3 regions of the Acinetobacter sp. CY17 genome follow, and region 1 is predicted to be linked to each of the others. Evidence: predicted binding sites of a transcription regulator. Region 1 holds the regulator's gene; each other region holds the start of a gene.
What was found. The regulator PhoB, encoded in region 1, activates phosphate uptake and scavenging genes when phosphate is short. The targets are predictions, from matches to a motif close to TGTCATNAANCTGTCATAA.
Positions count from the first base shown of each region.

Region 1 (4,285 bases):
TTGGTAAAAAATGCCGTGATTAGTGCTTTTAAAGCCCAATACGGTATTGATATGTCGATTGCTGAACAAAGCAATGCTTTAAAATATAAATCATTTAATGAATTCTTTACTCGTGCATTAAAAGATGGTGTGCGTGAAGTCGATCAAGATCCTCGTAGTATTGTTTCACCTGCCGATGGCGCGATTTCACAAATTGGTACTATTGTTGAAGGCGAAGTCTTCCAAGCTAAGGGGCAAAGTTTCTCAGTTGAAAAACTGATTGCTGATCCACAGTTGGCTGAACCCTTTAAAAACGGTCAATTTGCCACCGTATACTTATCGCCTAAAGATTATCACCGTGTACATATGCCATTTGCGGGGACTTTAACTGAGACCTTGTACGTGCCGGGCGAGTTATTCTCTGTCAATCAAACCACTGCAGAGAACATTCCGGGCTTATTTGCGCGTAATGAACGTATGGTGTGTTTGTTTGATACTGAGCTTGGTCGTATGGCAGTGGTGTTAGTTGGGGCCATGATTGTGGCAGGTATTGAAACTGTCGCTACCGGTAAAGTGAAACCAACAGGTCGCCTCGAGCTCAATCAGCATAATTTATTCTTAGATAAAGGCGCGGAATTGGGGCGTTTTTATTTAGGTTCAACCGCTGTAGTATTATTTGAAAAAGATAAGATGCAGTGGGATGCAGCATTTACTGCAAACTCTGCGGTAGAAATGGGCAAGCCTTTAGGGCATCGCCTCTAAAGAACTAAAAATCCCTCAATGTGAGGGATTTTTTTTAAAGCATTTTATAAAGACGATCTTTAGGGAAAACCACTTTAAATAATGAGCCTTTATTCTCTTTAGATTCAATTTCTAAATGCGCGTTATGTTGCATCAGTACATGTTTAACAATCGCTAGACCTAAACCTGTACCACCTGTTTGGCGGCTACGAGCACTATCCACGCGATAGAAACGTTCCGTTAGGCGTGGTAAATGTTTAGGGTCAATACCAATACCGGTATCTTGCACGCTAAAGTAGCCATTTTCGCCATCATCATGCCAACCAATAGTCACCGTGCCACCTTTAGGTGTGTATTTAATGGCATTGGTAATAAGGTTGGTAAAAGCGCTGGCCAGCTCCATATCTGAGCCTAATAAGTCGCAATGACTGTCGATGTCTAAATTTAGAGTATGTCCATAATCTACATTGTAAGCTTGAGCATCATCAAACAATTGATTCATTAAATTAGGCATATCAATAATTTGATTTTTCACAATATTTTTATCATTTTCTAAACGTGATAATAACAACAAATCATTGACTAGAGCATTCATTCGTCGTGTTTGTGATTGCATTTGCTCAAAGGCACGTTTCCAACGCGGATTAATATCTTCTTGGTCGGTAAAGGTTTCGATATAGCCACTGAGCACTGTTAAAGGGGTGCGTAATTCATGTGAAATATTATCGACAAAGTCTTTACGCATTTGCTCAAGATTATGCATTCGCGTCACATCATAGGCCACCAATAAACGACTTTCACCACCAAAACGGGTCATTTTGACTTGAACATAATGATCTTCAAATACTGATGATTTCATTTTTAGACCATCAGGTGCATCGTCAATATGATGAAAATATTCAATAAATACCGGTTGGCGCAAAATCGTTAAAATATTACGTCCACGATCTAGACTTTGAATCCCTAATAATTTTTCTGCAGCAGGGTTCCACCATTCAATCTGATGACTTTCATCAATTAACACCACCGCTTCTTGTAGAGCAACCAGTGAGGATTGAGCACGATCAATTAAACCTACCATTTCAGCTTGTACAATACGCTCTTGGCGCTGGGCACGGTAGACATTAAATAATAATGCACCCCAAATTCCATCTAGGTTTGGTGGTACATCATAAGGATGATTGGAAATCCAATCATTGACCAAATACAGTGAGCGCATTTGTAAGGCAAAAAATAGCCCAAATGCGACCAATAAACACGGACCTAAATATCCCGTACCAAAGCCAATAAATGCGGCAATAATTAAGAAAAATGCCAACAAACGTAAATCTTGTTTGGCAAATGCCCATAAGCTGCTATAGCGGAATTTTCTATGTTCGCGCGCAATCTCAGGGACAGGATAGGGTTCGTACATAATTAACCTGCAGCAGCATCTGCACGAGTAGAAAAGCGATAGCCTGTGCCGCGTACAGTTTGTACATAACGATCGGCAGCGAATGGCTCTAAAATTTTACGCAAACGACGGATATGCACATCAATGGTACGGTCTTCGATATAGACGTTACCGCCCCATACTTGATCAAGGAGCTGAGCACGTGTGTAAGCACGCTCTGGGTGCGTCATAAAGAAGGCCAATAAACGATATTCTGTTGGCCCCATCTCCAAAATCGCGTCACCAAAGCTCACACGTTGGCTCACCGGATCAAGGACTAAACCATTGGCATCAATTGGCTTTTCACCGCTTAAGGCATTGGCACGGCGTAGTACGGCTTTAATGCGTGATACCAATTCTCGGGTAGAAAAAGGTTTGGTCATATAGTCATCAGCGCCAGCATCTAAACCTTGCACTTTATGATCTTCTTCACCACGTGCGGTGAGCATAATGACAGGAATTTCTGCCAAGCTTTCATCACGTTTTAAACGACGACATAGGTCTACACCGCTGACACCACCTGGCATCATCCAATCTAATAGGATGAGCGCGGGACGTTGATCGACAATCATTTGATGAGCTTGTTTGGCATCTTCTGCTTGTAAGCACTGGAAGCCTGCCATATCTAAAGCCGTATGGAGCATTTCGCGAATAGGCAATTCATCGTCGACAATTAAAATGTAGTCATCTTTCACAGCGCAATATCCTATTTTTTGATCACGGTTTATGACAGGCTTATTACAAAGACTAATTATGACAGTATCATTGCAAAAAGATAGGCTGCCATGTTTTTAGTAAAAAAATGTGACAGTTTTTTGACGCTTTTTGAATACAATAGAGTTATTTTACGCGCCCTAAAGGGTCTGCATCGGACGGCTAAATTGTCGAAAGCCCAGTTCGCAGCTGCTAAGTACATCATCTAAAGTTGCTTTAAAATCAGTCATTACCCAACGAATAGCAATATGGGTAACGTAACCGTTAATCCCCGTGGCAATCCATGAGAATTCTTGTTCATTAAAATTGTAATCTGGCTGTAATACACGTAACAAGCGTTGCACGATAGTTTCAAAACGTTGCATGGTTTGGCGGATATTGGCTTGTTGATGGAGCTCTTGTACCAACATGGCATCAATATAAATAATACGTGCCATAGTAGGACGTTGTTTTAAACAAGATAAAAAGGCCAGTAACCCGGCACGTAGCATTTTTTCCGCTTCAACTTCTTGCTCAATGGCTTGGATCACATTGTTTTGCAATTCAGAAATGAGTTGCACAAAGATGGCTTGAAACAAAGCATCACTTTTTTTAAAAGACTCATAAAAATAACGTTCGCTCAGGCCAGCGGCCACGCAAATATCTTTGACTGTGACTGCAAAAAAACCAGATTGACCATAACAATCAATGCCGGCTTGAATCAGTTTTTGGCGACGTAAGGCTTTACGTTCAAGAAGAGGTAAGCCTTTAAATTGACTGCTTGGCATAGTGAACTGTGTGACTAGAAGTAAATGGAGTGTGTCATTGAAGTTTACAAGCTGCAGTAAGCAATTGTAAGAAAAATGCGATTTCTTATAAGATGAGACTTATTTACGGCACATTACATGAAAACATTTCATAATAAAGTAGCAGCCATTACAGGAGCGGGTTCTGGGATCGGTCAGCAACTGGCCATTCTATTGGCCAAGCAAGGCTGTCATTTGGCCTTAAGCGATATTCATTTATCAGCTTTAGAGGCAACACGTCAGCAGATTGAAGCCAAAGTCAAAGTTACTCTAGCGCAGGTAGATGTTTCACAACAAAGTGAAGTGGCAGCTTGGGCAGATCAGGTAGAAAAGCAGCATGGCAAAGTGAACCTGATTTTTAATAATGCTGGTGTGGCACTCGGTTCAACGATTGAAGGTGCCAGCTACGAAGAACTCGAATGGATTATGGGGATTAATTTTTGGGGAGTAGTGTATGGCACCAAAAGTTTTTTACCATTAATTAAAAAAACGCATGATGGACATGTGATTAATCTGTCGAGTGTATTTGGTTTAACCGCGCAGCCCACCCAAGCAGGCTACAACGCGAGTAAATTTGCGGTACGTGGTTTTACCGAAGCTTTACGCCAAGAATTGGATTTACAAGATTGTGGTG
Region 1 is NZ_JCAKMX010000007.1:53,946-58,230, forward strand. Features, by position in the region: gene asd (archaetidylserine decarboxylase) at 1-741, shown strand, start outside; gene phoR (phosphate regulon sensor histidine kinase PhoR) at 776-2,134, opposite strand; gene phoB (phosphate regulon transcriptional regulator PhoB) at 2,137-2,847, opposite strand; gene AC5YCI_RS06875 (TetR/AcrR family transcriptional regulator) at 3,007-3,633, opposite strand; gene AC5YCI_RS06880 (SDR family NAD(P)-dependent oxidoreductase) at 3,751-4,285, shown strand, end outside.

Region 2 (4,285 bases), on a different contig from region 1:
GTGCCTCACCTTTTAGCAATTTACGCCAATCTGTTTTATCAGCGACTTCAGCGGCAAACATCACTTCTAACTGACCGGATAAACGACGTGAACCGACTTGCATAATTGGCAGTGCTTGCGTGGCACCTTGATCGAGCCAACGTGTTGGCATTTGTCCCAAGCGGGTGATACCCACTTTCAGTGCACTTGAATTGGCTAAATACACAATATGTGGCTGGAAACAAACCTCTTGCGCAAATTGTTCCTCACGGCAAGTACCTAGATGATAGTGACATGTTTCAGGCTTCATAATGCACATATCGCATGAGGCTTTGGTTTTAAAACATTTAAAGCAATGCCCTTGCGAATAAGACTTAGGTGTTTTGCTACCACAAGATACACAGTAAATATGACCACTCCACTCGAGCTCTAGCTCTTGGCCTAATACAAATGGTAGATCAATTTGTGTGCGATTTAGAATAAATTTATATTCAACATTTGCCTTGTGTGTTTGTTGATCAGTTACACTAGTGTCTTGAAGACCGGCATGCATTTTATGGCAAATGCCTTGATATTCCATATAAATACTCACTGAATGAAAAAGAGGATGTGCGCATGGCTGAGGACAGTGTCATCACGTTAATGTTAGACGATTTATCCAAGGAGCAGCCGATTACCACAGCCTTATGTTTAGGGCAGGACTTAAGCCAAATTGCCCCTAAACTTGATTGGCAATATTTTAACGTATCCGAATTTTTAAATCTGCCTTTTCAAAAACGTTATGACGTGGCATTGGTAATTTTAAATAGCCCTGAGATGCAGTTACTCAACGAACAGCAACAAGCACAATTGTTAGTCAAACTGCGTGACTTAATGGCTAAACGTATTGTGTTGGTCAGCGCTTTAAGTCAAGAAAAATCATTACGTGCTTTAGGTTTTACCCAGCTCATAGATAAAACCACCCATATACATGATTTTGCTTTATGGCAGTTTAATATTTTAACTTATAAGCATGTACCTGATTGGTTTAACTCTAAATTTTGGGCTAATCCTGAAAATTGGGATAAATTTCGTTGGTAAGCTTGCAAATTTTAACAAAGCACCCAAGGAAAAAACCAACAAAATACGTATGCTGAAAGAGAGGAATTTAACAATAACTAGGCAATTCATATGACAAATTTAAGTAATATTGTCGAGATTCTGGCAAAACAAGCTTTAGGTGGCAATCAGCAACACAACCAACAAAACGGTTTGGGGGGTATTTTAGGCAGTGTCTTAGGTCAGCTCGGTGGCCAACAAACTCAAAATAAATCACAAGGTGGCTTGGGTGGTATTTTAGGCAGTGTGCTCGGTCAATTAGGTGGGCAACAGCAACCCCAAGTGCAGCCGCGCAGTAATGCTGGCTTTTCTGGTGGCGGTAAAACCTTATTAATTGCGGTATTACCTCTGGTATTGGCTTGGATTCAAAAACAAGGTGGTTTACAAGGTGCTCTGGATAAATTACGCGGCCAAGGCTTAACCTCACAAGTCGACGATTGGGTCTCTACAGGAGAAGGTGCCAATGCTAGCGTGAATCAACAGGCGGTACAAAACCTATTTGATGACCAAGACGTTGAACAAGTGGCTCAACAAGTACATACCGATAAACAAGATGTGTATGGGGCAATTTCTCAAGTCTTACCAGAGATTATTGATTCGCTTACACCACAAGGTGAGCAGACCAGTAAACAAGAAGCCAATGATGATATTCAGCAAGTGCTTAACTTGGTATCTGGTTTCTTAAAACGTTAACAGGCAATAAAAAAGACCAGATCATGATCTGGTCTTTTTAATATAAAGTGGACTAAAGGCTTAGAAGTCGTAACGCATACCGACCGATAAACCTAATGCTGTTTCGCCTGCAGCATTCACACCTTGATCTTTACTTGGTTTGTTACTACGTGCTTGAGACCACGGCGTTAAGTTAGCGTTGTCATCGTTCATAACTGCAGCAACGTTGCCATACATACGTAACTGGCTGTCAAAGCGATGTTCTAGACCTAAAGCAAGTAGGGTTGAGTTGCTATCATCGCTATCCACTTCACGGTGGAACACTTGACCACGTAATGAAGTTTTTGGTGCAAATTTATAATCTGCAGCGACCCCTAATACATGTGCATCAGCATTGACACCCACATCATTGTCATGAGTAGTAAATTGGTATAAACCGCCAACATTTAAAGTTGGTGTAAGTTTATAACTTGCTGCAAGTCGTACACCATCACGCTCACCTTGGCTGACATCTTCTTCATAATGCTCATAGGCTGCAGCAAAATCAAATTTTTCAGCTTTATAGTTTAAGCCTAAGTCATAGGCTTTGGATTTTTCGTTATTATCTTCGATTGTCTCATCAGCAATCATGGTGCCATTATGTAAAGACAATGCAGCTTTGGCAGTAAAACCACCCGCAAATTTTGGTGATTGGTATTCAATCGTGTTTGGATTACGCTCATCAAAACGGTGATTATAAGCACGGGTAACGTTACGTAAATCACCGACTTGGTCACCAAAATAGTTGACAGGATTACGCGCTGCTTTAAATGGTGAGTCAAAACGACCGACTTTAACTTGACCAAAATTACCTTTTAAGCCAACAAAGGTATCACGTGTTGAGAAATCAACAGAATCTTTAGAGTCTTCTGAACCACTGGCAAAGTTAATTTGTTGTTCGATCTGAGCAAAGGCACTTAAATCTTCATTGACTTTGTGTTCAACTTTAAAACCTAAACGTGATGAATTTGAAGATAAGCCTACTTCGTTATAGTCTTTACCATCGTCAAGATAATCTAAAGAAACGTGTGCACGACCATAAATTTTAATATCAGCTGCCATTGCTAAGGCTGGTGTAAAAAGTGTTGCCCCAATTGCCAGTGCACAAAGTGTTTTGTTCATTGTTTGCTCCAGTAAAGAACTGAGCAGTAAGGAATATTTACTGCGCTTTATTGGGGCTCAGTATTGTCAAAAAATAAGACAATTCGATGAACAAATGATTGCAATTTGATGACGATTCACAAAAATAGGCACAAAAAAAATGGAGCGGACACGCTCCATTTTTTATTTACAGTTAAAGTGCTGCTTTAATTTTGTCAGCTAAAGCCTGAATTTGAACTTGATCACCCATAACAGCGCCATGTTTACCCAACTCATGAATTGAACTTGGAATGAGGTGGAAATGCACATGGGGCACAGTTTGACCAGCAGAAGCACCAGAGAGTTGCATTAACACTATACCTTTGGCATCTAAGGCTTTTTCGATGGCTTTGGCAACTTTTTGCACGATTTGAATGGTATAGGCTGCAACTTCAGGATCTAAGTCTAATAAGGTGACAGCAGGGCACTTTGGAATTACCAAAGTATGACCTTCTGCTTGGGGCATAATATCCATAAATGCCAAGACTTGATCATCTTCATAGACTTTAATTGCAGGTAATTCACCACGTAAAATGCGGGCAAAAATATTTTGATCATCGTAAGCCATGATTGTTCCTTAAAGATTGCTGTAATTATTTACAGTTCAATTCTTTCTGTTTTTGCTTAATTTGGTCAAGACGTTGTTGCTCTTTTTCTGAGAACTTCGGCTCTTTATTTAAATTACAGTTTTTACCATCAAAGCGTGCTTGTTTGGCAGGGTCCTTAAAGCAAAACCCTTTAGAAGCATAAATCACATCATGATCATCTTGCAGCTTTTGGCATTGTTGCTCATTCGCATTGGCATGCGTTGCAGCCAACAGAGTCATAAAACTTGCGATCGCTGCAATGGTGAATTTCATCATGTTGATATTCCTTCATGAATTAAATGATGTATAACTCTAATATTGGGGCACTGGCTTTAAAACACAATGACTAAAGCTTACTCGATTGTAATTTTATTCCAAGTTTCATACAGGTGAGCCAGAGTGGAAAAGTCACTTGAACTGTTGGTTTGATTACTCGCTGCTTGAACGAGACTTTGTGTTTGGGCAGTGATGGGCGCTGAAAGCTGAGCCTGACGCACTAAGTCTAAGGCAATGCCTGTGTCTTTTGCCAACAAAGGGAGAGCAAATGTGAGTGGAAATTCGCGATTAAGCACCCGTTGCGGTAGTACACTTTCGGTAACACCACTTTTACCACTTGAAGCGTTAATACAAGCTAAAGCGCCGTTTAGGTCTACCCCATGCGCTTTTAAGGTACTAAAACCTTCTAAAGCAGCACATAGGTTTACGGCCATCAGCATGTTGTTTACGGCTTTGACTGCAAATCCCGCGCCTGACTCACCCACATGTTGAAT
Region 2 is NZ_JCAKMX010000014.1:81,860-86,144, forward strand. Features, by position in the region: gene AC5YCI_RS10600 (DUF2797 domain-containing protein) at 1-559, opposite strand, end outside; gene AC5YCI_RS10605 (DUF6231 family protein) at 595-1,059, shown strand; gene AC5YCI_RS10610 (YidB family protein) at 1,150-1,770, shown strand; gene AC5YCI_RS10615 (porin) at 1,831-2,910, opposite strand; gene AC5YCI_RS10620 (HIT family protein) at 3,083-3,496, opposite strand; gene AC5YCI_RS10625 (YARHG domain-containing protein) at 3,522-3,791, opposite strand; gene AC5YCI_RS10630 (NAD(P)-dependent oxidoreductase) at 3,869-4,285, opposite strand, start outside.
Region 2: AC5YCI_RS10615 (porin) is a predicted target of PhoB. The motif match lies at 3,006-3,024, and genes of this name have one in related genera.

Region 3 (4,285 bases), on a different contig from region 1:
CTTGCTGACGTGCAACATCTAAAGCTTCGGTAAAATTTTCTTCTTTAATTAAACGTAAGAATTTTTTAGAACCTGTCACGTTGGTACGTTCACCGACGTTCACAAACAATGAATCTTTAGTGATGTTAAATGGCTCTAAACCACTTAAACGGCACGCAGGTTCGATTTCAGGAATTTGACGCGGCGCAATGCCTTCAACCGCTTGTGCAATGGCACGGATATGGTCAGGCGTGGTACCACAACAACCACCTGTGATGTTGATTAGACCACTTTCTGCAAACTCTTTAATAAATGCTGCTGTTTCCTCAGGCGTTTCATCATAACCACCAAAGGCATTAGGTAAGCCTGCGTTTGGATGCGCTGAAACAAAGGTGTTGGCAACGTCAGACACGGTTTTGACGTGTGGGCGCATTGCATCCGCACCCAGCGCACAGTTAAAGCCAATAGAGAGTGGCTCTGCATGGCGCATGGAGTTCCAGAATGCTTCTGCGGTTTGACCTGTTAAAGTACGACCTGAAGCATCAGTAATCGTGCCTGAAATCATAATTGGCAGTTCATAGCCCAACTCTTTAAACACTTCTTTGACTGCAAAAATTGCAGCTTTAGCATTTAACGTATCAAATACGGTTTCGATGAGGATGATGTCCGCACCACCTTCAATCAACGCTTTAGTCGATTCGATGTAGTTTTCTTTTAATTCATCAAACGTAATATTACGGAAGGCAGGGTCATTTACATTTGGTGAAATTGAGGTTGTACGTGATGTTGGCCCAAGTACACCTGCTACAAAACGTGGTTTTTCAGGCGTTGAGTATTTTGCACACGCTTCTTTAGCAAGACGAGCAGCAGCAATATTAATTTCTGGAACCAAATCTTCCATGTGGTAATCAGACATCGACACACGGGTACCGTTAAAGGTATTGGTTTCAATAATATCCGCACCCGCTTCAAGATACGCTTCATGAATGCCTTGAATAATTTGTGGCTGAGTGAGCACCAAAAGGTCATTATTGCCTTTAAGGTCAGATGCCCAGTCAGCGAAGCGTTCACCACGGTAGTCGGCTTCTTCGAGTTTGTGACGTTGAATCATGGTGCCCATTGCACCATCAATAATCAGGATGCGCTTGGCAAGAAGCTCTTTTAATGTGGCGAGTGTGGACATACAAAACCCCAATCCGATGGAATAGAAAATCGACAATATATTAGCAGACTTCGCTATAAATTAAGCAGTATTCAAATTAAGCAGTTGAATTGTTATGCAGAAAATACAAAGAAATGAAATTTTTTCATGTTGTTGTCATATTTATTGCTTAGATTAAATAAAAATCAAAACTGTGCTTTCAACGAGTGCAGTACATTATTAATTGATAGGACCAAAAATCATGCTCGCTTGTAAATCTTGATCATTATTTGACGATAATGTGTACGCCACCGACCAAAACCAAGCAATTGCAGTTAAAATAGCCTGCGATCAGGGTCTCTTTGTCATATAATTGTCATAATTTAATTGAACAATATGGGGATCCTTGAATCCTCTATTCCTGCTTGCATGAATTCTAATCCAACTCCCCAAGACTCAGCACAACATTCGGCTGATCAGTCGACCAATGTTCATGTGCCGACACCGAAATTCTTTATGCCGGTGTTTTTGACTCTGATTGTTTCTACGCTAATTTATATTGGCTTTCAATTGTCTGCAGATTTAGCTCATGTTCCGGCATTGGGGCTATATACGGTGATTTTATTGGCCAGCGCCTTATTTATTGCGCTCAGCTTTGAATTCGTCAATGGCTTTCATGATACCGCCAACGCAGTTGCAACCGTAATTTATACCAATGCATTACCGGCACCTGTGGCAGTGATGTGGGCGGGTTTTTGTAACTTCTTAGGGGTTATGGTGGCAAGTGGTGCGGTCGCCTACGGTATTATTGCCTTATTACCTGTCGAATTGATTATGAATGTCGGTTCAGGTGCTGGTTTTGCCATGGTCTTTGCCATGCTGATTGCCGCCATTTTATGGAACTTAGGCACATGGTTCTTAGGTATTCCGGCTTCAAGTTCGCACACCTTAATTGGTTCGATCTTAGGGGTTGGGATCATGAACTACATCTTGCACGCAGGTAGCGGTGCATCAGGTGTAGATATGGAACAGGTGATGAAAGTGGGTAAAGCCCTGTTATTCTCACCGTTAATTGGTTTTGCTTTTGCGGCAGTGTTGTTCTTATTGGTGAAAAAAATCTTTAAGAAACAAATGGAATTATTCCAACCGCCTGTAGGGAATAAGCCACCACCGCCTTTAATTCGTGCTATTTTGATCTTTACTTGTACCGGTGTGAGTTTTGCCCACGGTTCAAACGATGGTCAAAAAGGTATGGGTTTAATCATGCTGATTTTAATTGGCTGTGTGCCGCTGGCGTATTCGCTCAATAAAAATGTCGATAGCGCGCATATGCAATCCTTCGGGCAGCTATCTGCACAAACAGCAGATCTCATTTATCCAAATCATGAAGATATTGCCGATGAAAAGGCACGTGCCATCATCACGCAATATGTACAAACCAAAGAAATTACACCTGAAGTGGTGCCGGCTTTAGCTAGCCTAACCGATCACTTGGGTGAAAAAGTAGGTAGCTATAACAACATTAAAGATGTACCAGAAGAGTTGGTGTCTGAATTCCGTAATGACATGTATTTAAGCACCACAGCCTTCAAACGTTTGGATAAAGCGGAAGCTTTGCCGGCCATGACGGCAGCCCAAGAAAAAACCGTGGATGAATACCGCGACAACCTTGATTCATTCTTACAATACATTCCAACTTGGGTCAAAGTGGCGGTTGCCTTGGCATTGGGTCTGGGAACCATGGTCGGTTGGAAGCGTATTGTGGTCACAGTAGGTGAGCGTATTGGTAAAAACCATATGACGTATGGTCAAGGCATGTCAGCTGAACTGGTGGCAATGTCAACCATTGCAGCAGCAGATGGCTTTGGTATGCCAGTGTCGACTACACATGTTTTAAATTCTGCGGTGGCAGGTACCATGGTGGCCAATAAGTCAGGTTTAAACTTTAATACCGTTAAAACTATTCTGTCGGCATGGATCTTTACGCTACCTGCAACCATCTGTTTATCAGGTGTGTTGTATTGGTTATTGCTTAAAGTCTTCTAAGCTTAAGCATAAAAAAACGCAGCCAAGGCTGCGTTTTTTTATGGCTTTAATTTGCTCAGCAGTTTAAGCGGTAATTTGGACTTGGCCATACCATATACGGCAGCCAAAGGCAGTGCAGTGCGCGCCAAATAAGGCACACGCCATAAACCGCCATGGTTGGCACCAGACATCATCAGTTCTAAAGGATGTGGAAGCTCGGTGGTTGGCTGTGCCACAGAATGAGCATGACGTAAATCATGTACCCAAAGTGCTGCCATTAATGCGTTGGTGGTTTCAGGTGCAAATGCTTCAACATCAAATAATTGTGCGCCATCAAAAGCGGCTTTGAGGAGCGGATTTTTCACCACAGAATGGGTGGTGGTAGATGGGGCAATATTAATACTGACCACTTGACCCTGACTGCGTGCCAGTGTGGCACGCCATTGTTGTAAGCGTTTGGCTAAGGCATAGTTTGGCCCTTGCTCAATCACCAGACAGTCACTTATACCGTACTTTTGCCCATTATCAGACTGAATTAAGCTGTGATCATTGGCTTTAAATAAATGTTGCTGGCTGAGTAAGGCCAGCGCTTTACTCAGTTGGCTGTGAATTTTAGCGCGCTGTTGATATTTGCTTTTAGAAGCTTCAATCACCTCAGGCGGTACCGCATAGACATCAGTTGGCGTACACATAAACATTAAGCTAGTATTGGCTTTTTGTGCACTCACTTCACTCATAATGCTGTCCATGGCAATTGATACACGCACATGTTTTTCACCATCTAAATAGGCAATTGCGGCCAAATCTAGCGGATGGGGATTTTGCACTAACCACTTAATAATCTCTGGAATTTCGTTCAGTAAATTGGCGCCTAAATGCTGGGCTAAATCAGCTGCATCGGCTTGAACAGCTTGATGACTTGGCGCATATAAAGTGGCATTACCAGCGTGGACTTTATCTAAAATGCCTTGCCATACTTTTTCATTGGCCAAGTCTACAGCCACAATATTGGCTTTCCATTGACATAGCCAGGTTAAAGGTCCTGCTTCAGAGCCGGCACCAAACAGCACCATATTACGATCAGATAAATCAAACCATTCTGGATGGGCGACGCACAGGCGCATGGCATCGGCATGACTG
Region 3 is NZ_JCAKMX010000005.1:72,440-76,724, forward strand. Features, by position in the region: gene metH (methionine synthase) at 1-1,162, opposite strand, end outside; gene AC5YCI_RS05330 (inorganic phosphate transporter) at 1,550-3,166, shown strand; gene AC5YCI_RS05335 (hypothetical protein) at 3,205-4,285, opposite strand, start outside.
Region 3: AC5YCI_RS05330 (inorganic phosphate transporter) is a predicted target of PhoB. The motif match lies at 1,484-1,502, and genes of this name have one in related genera.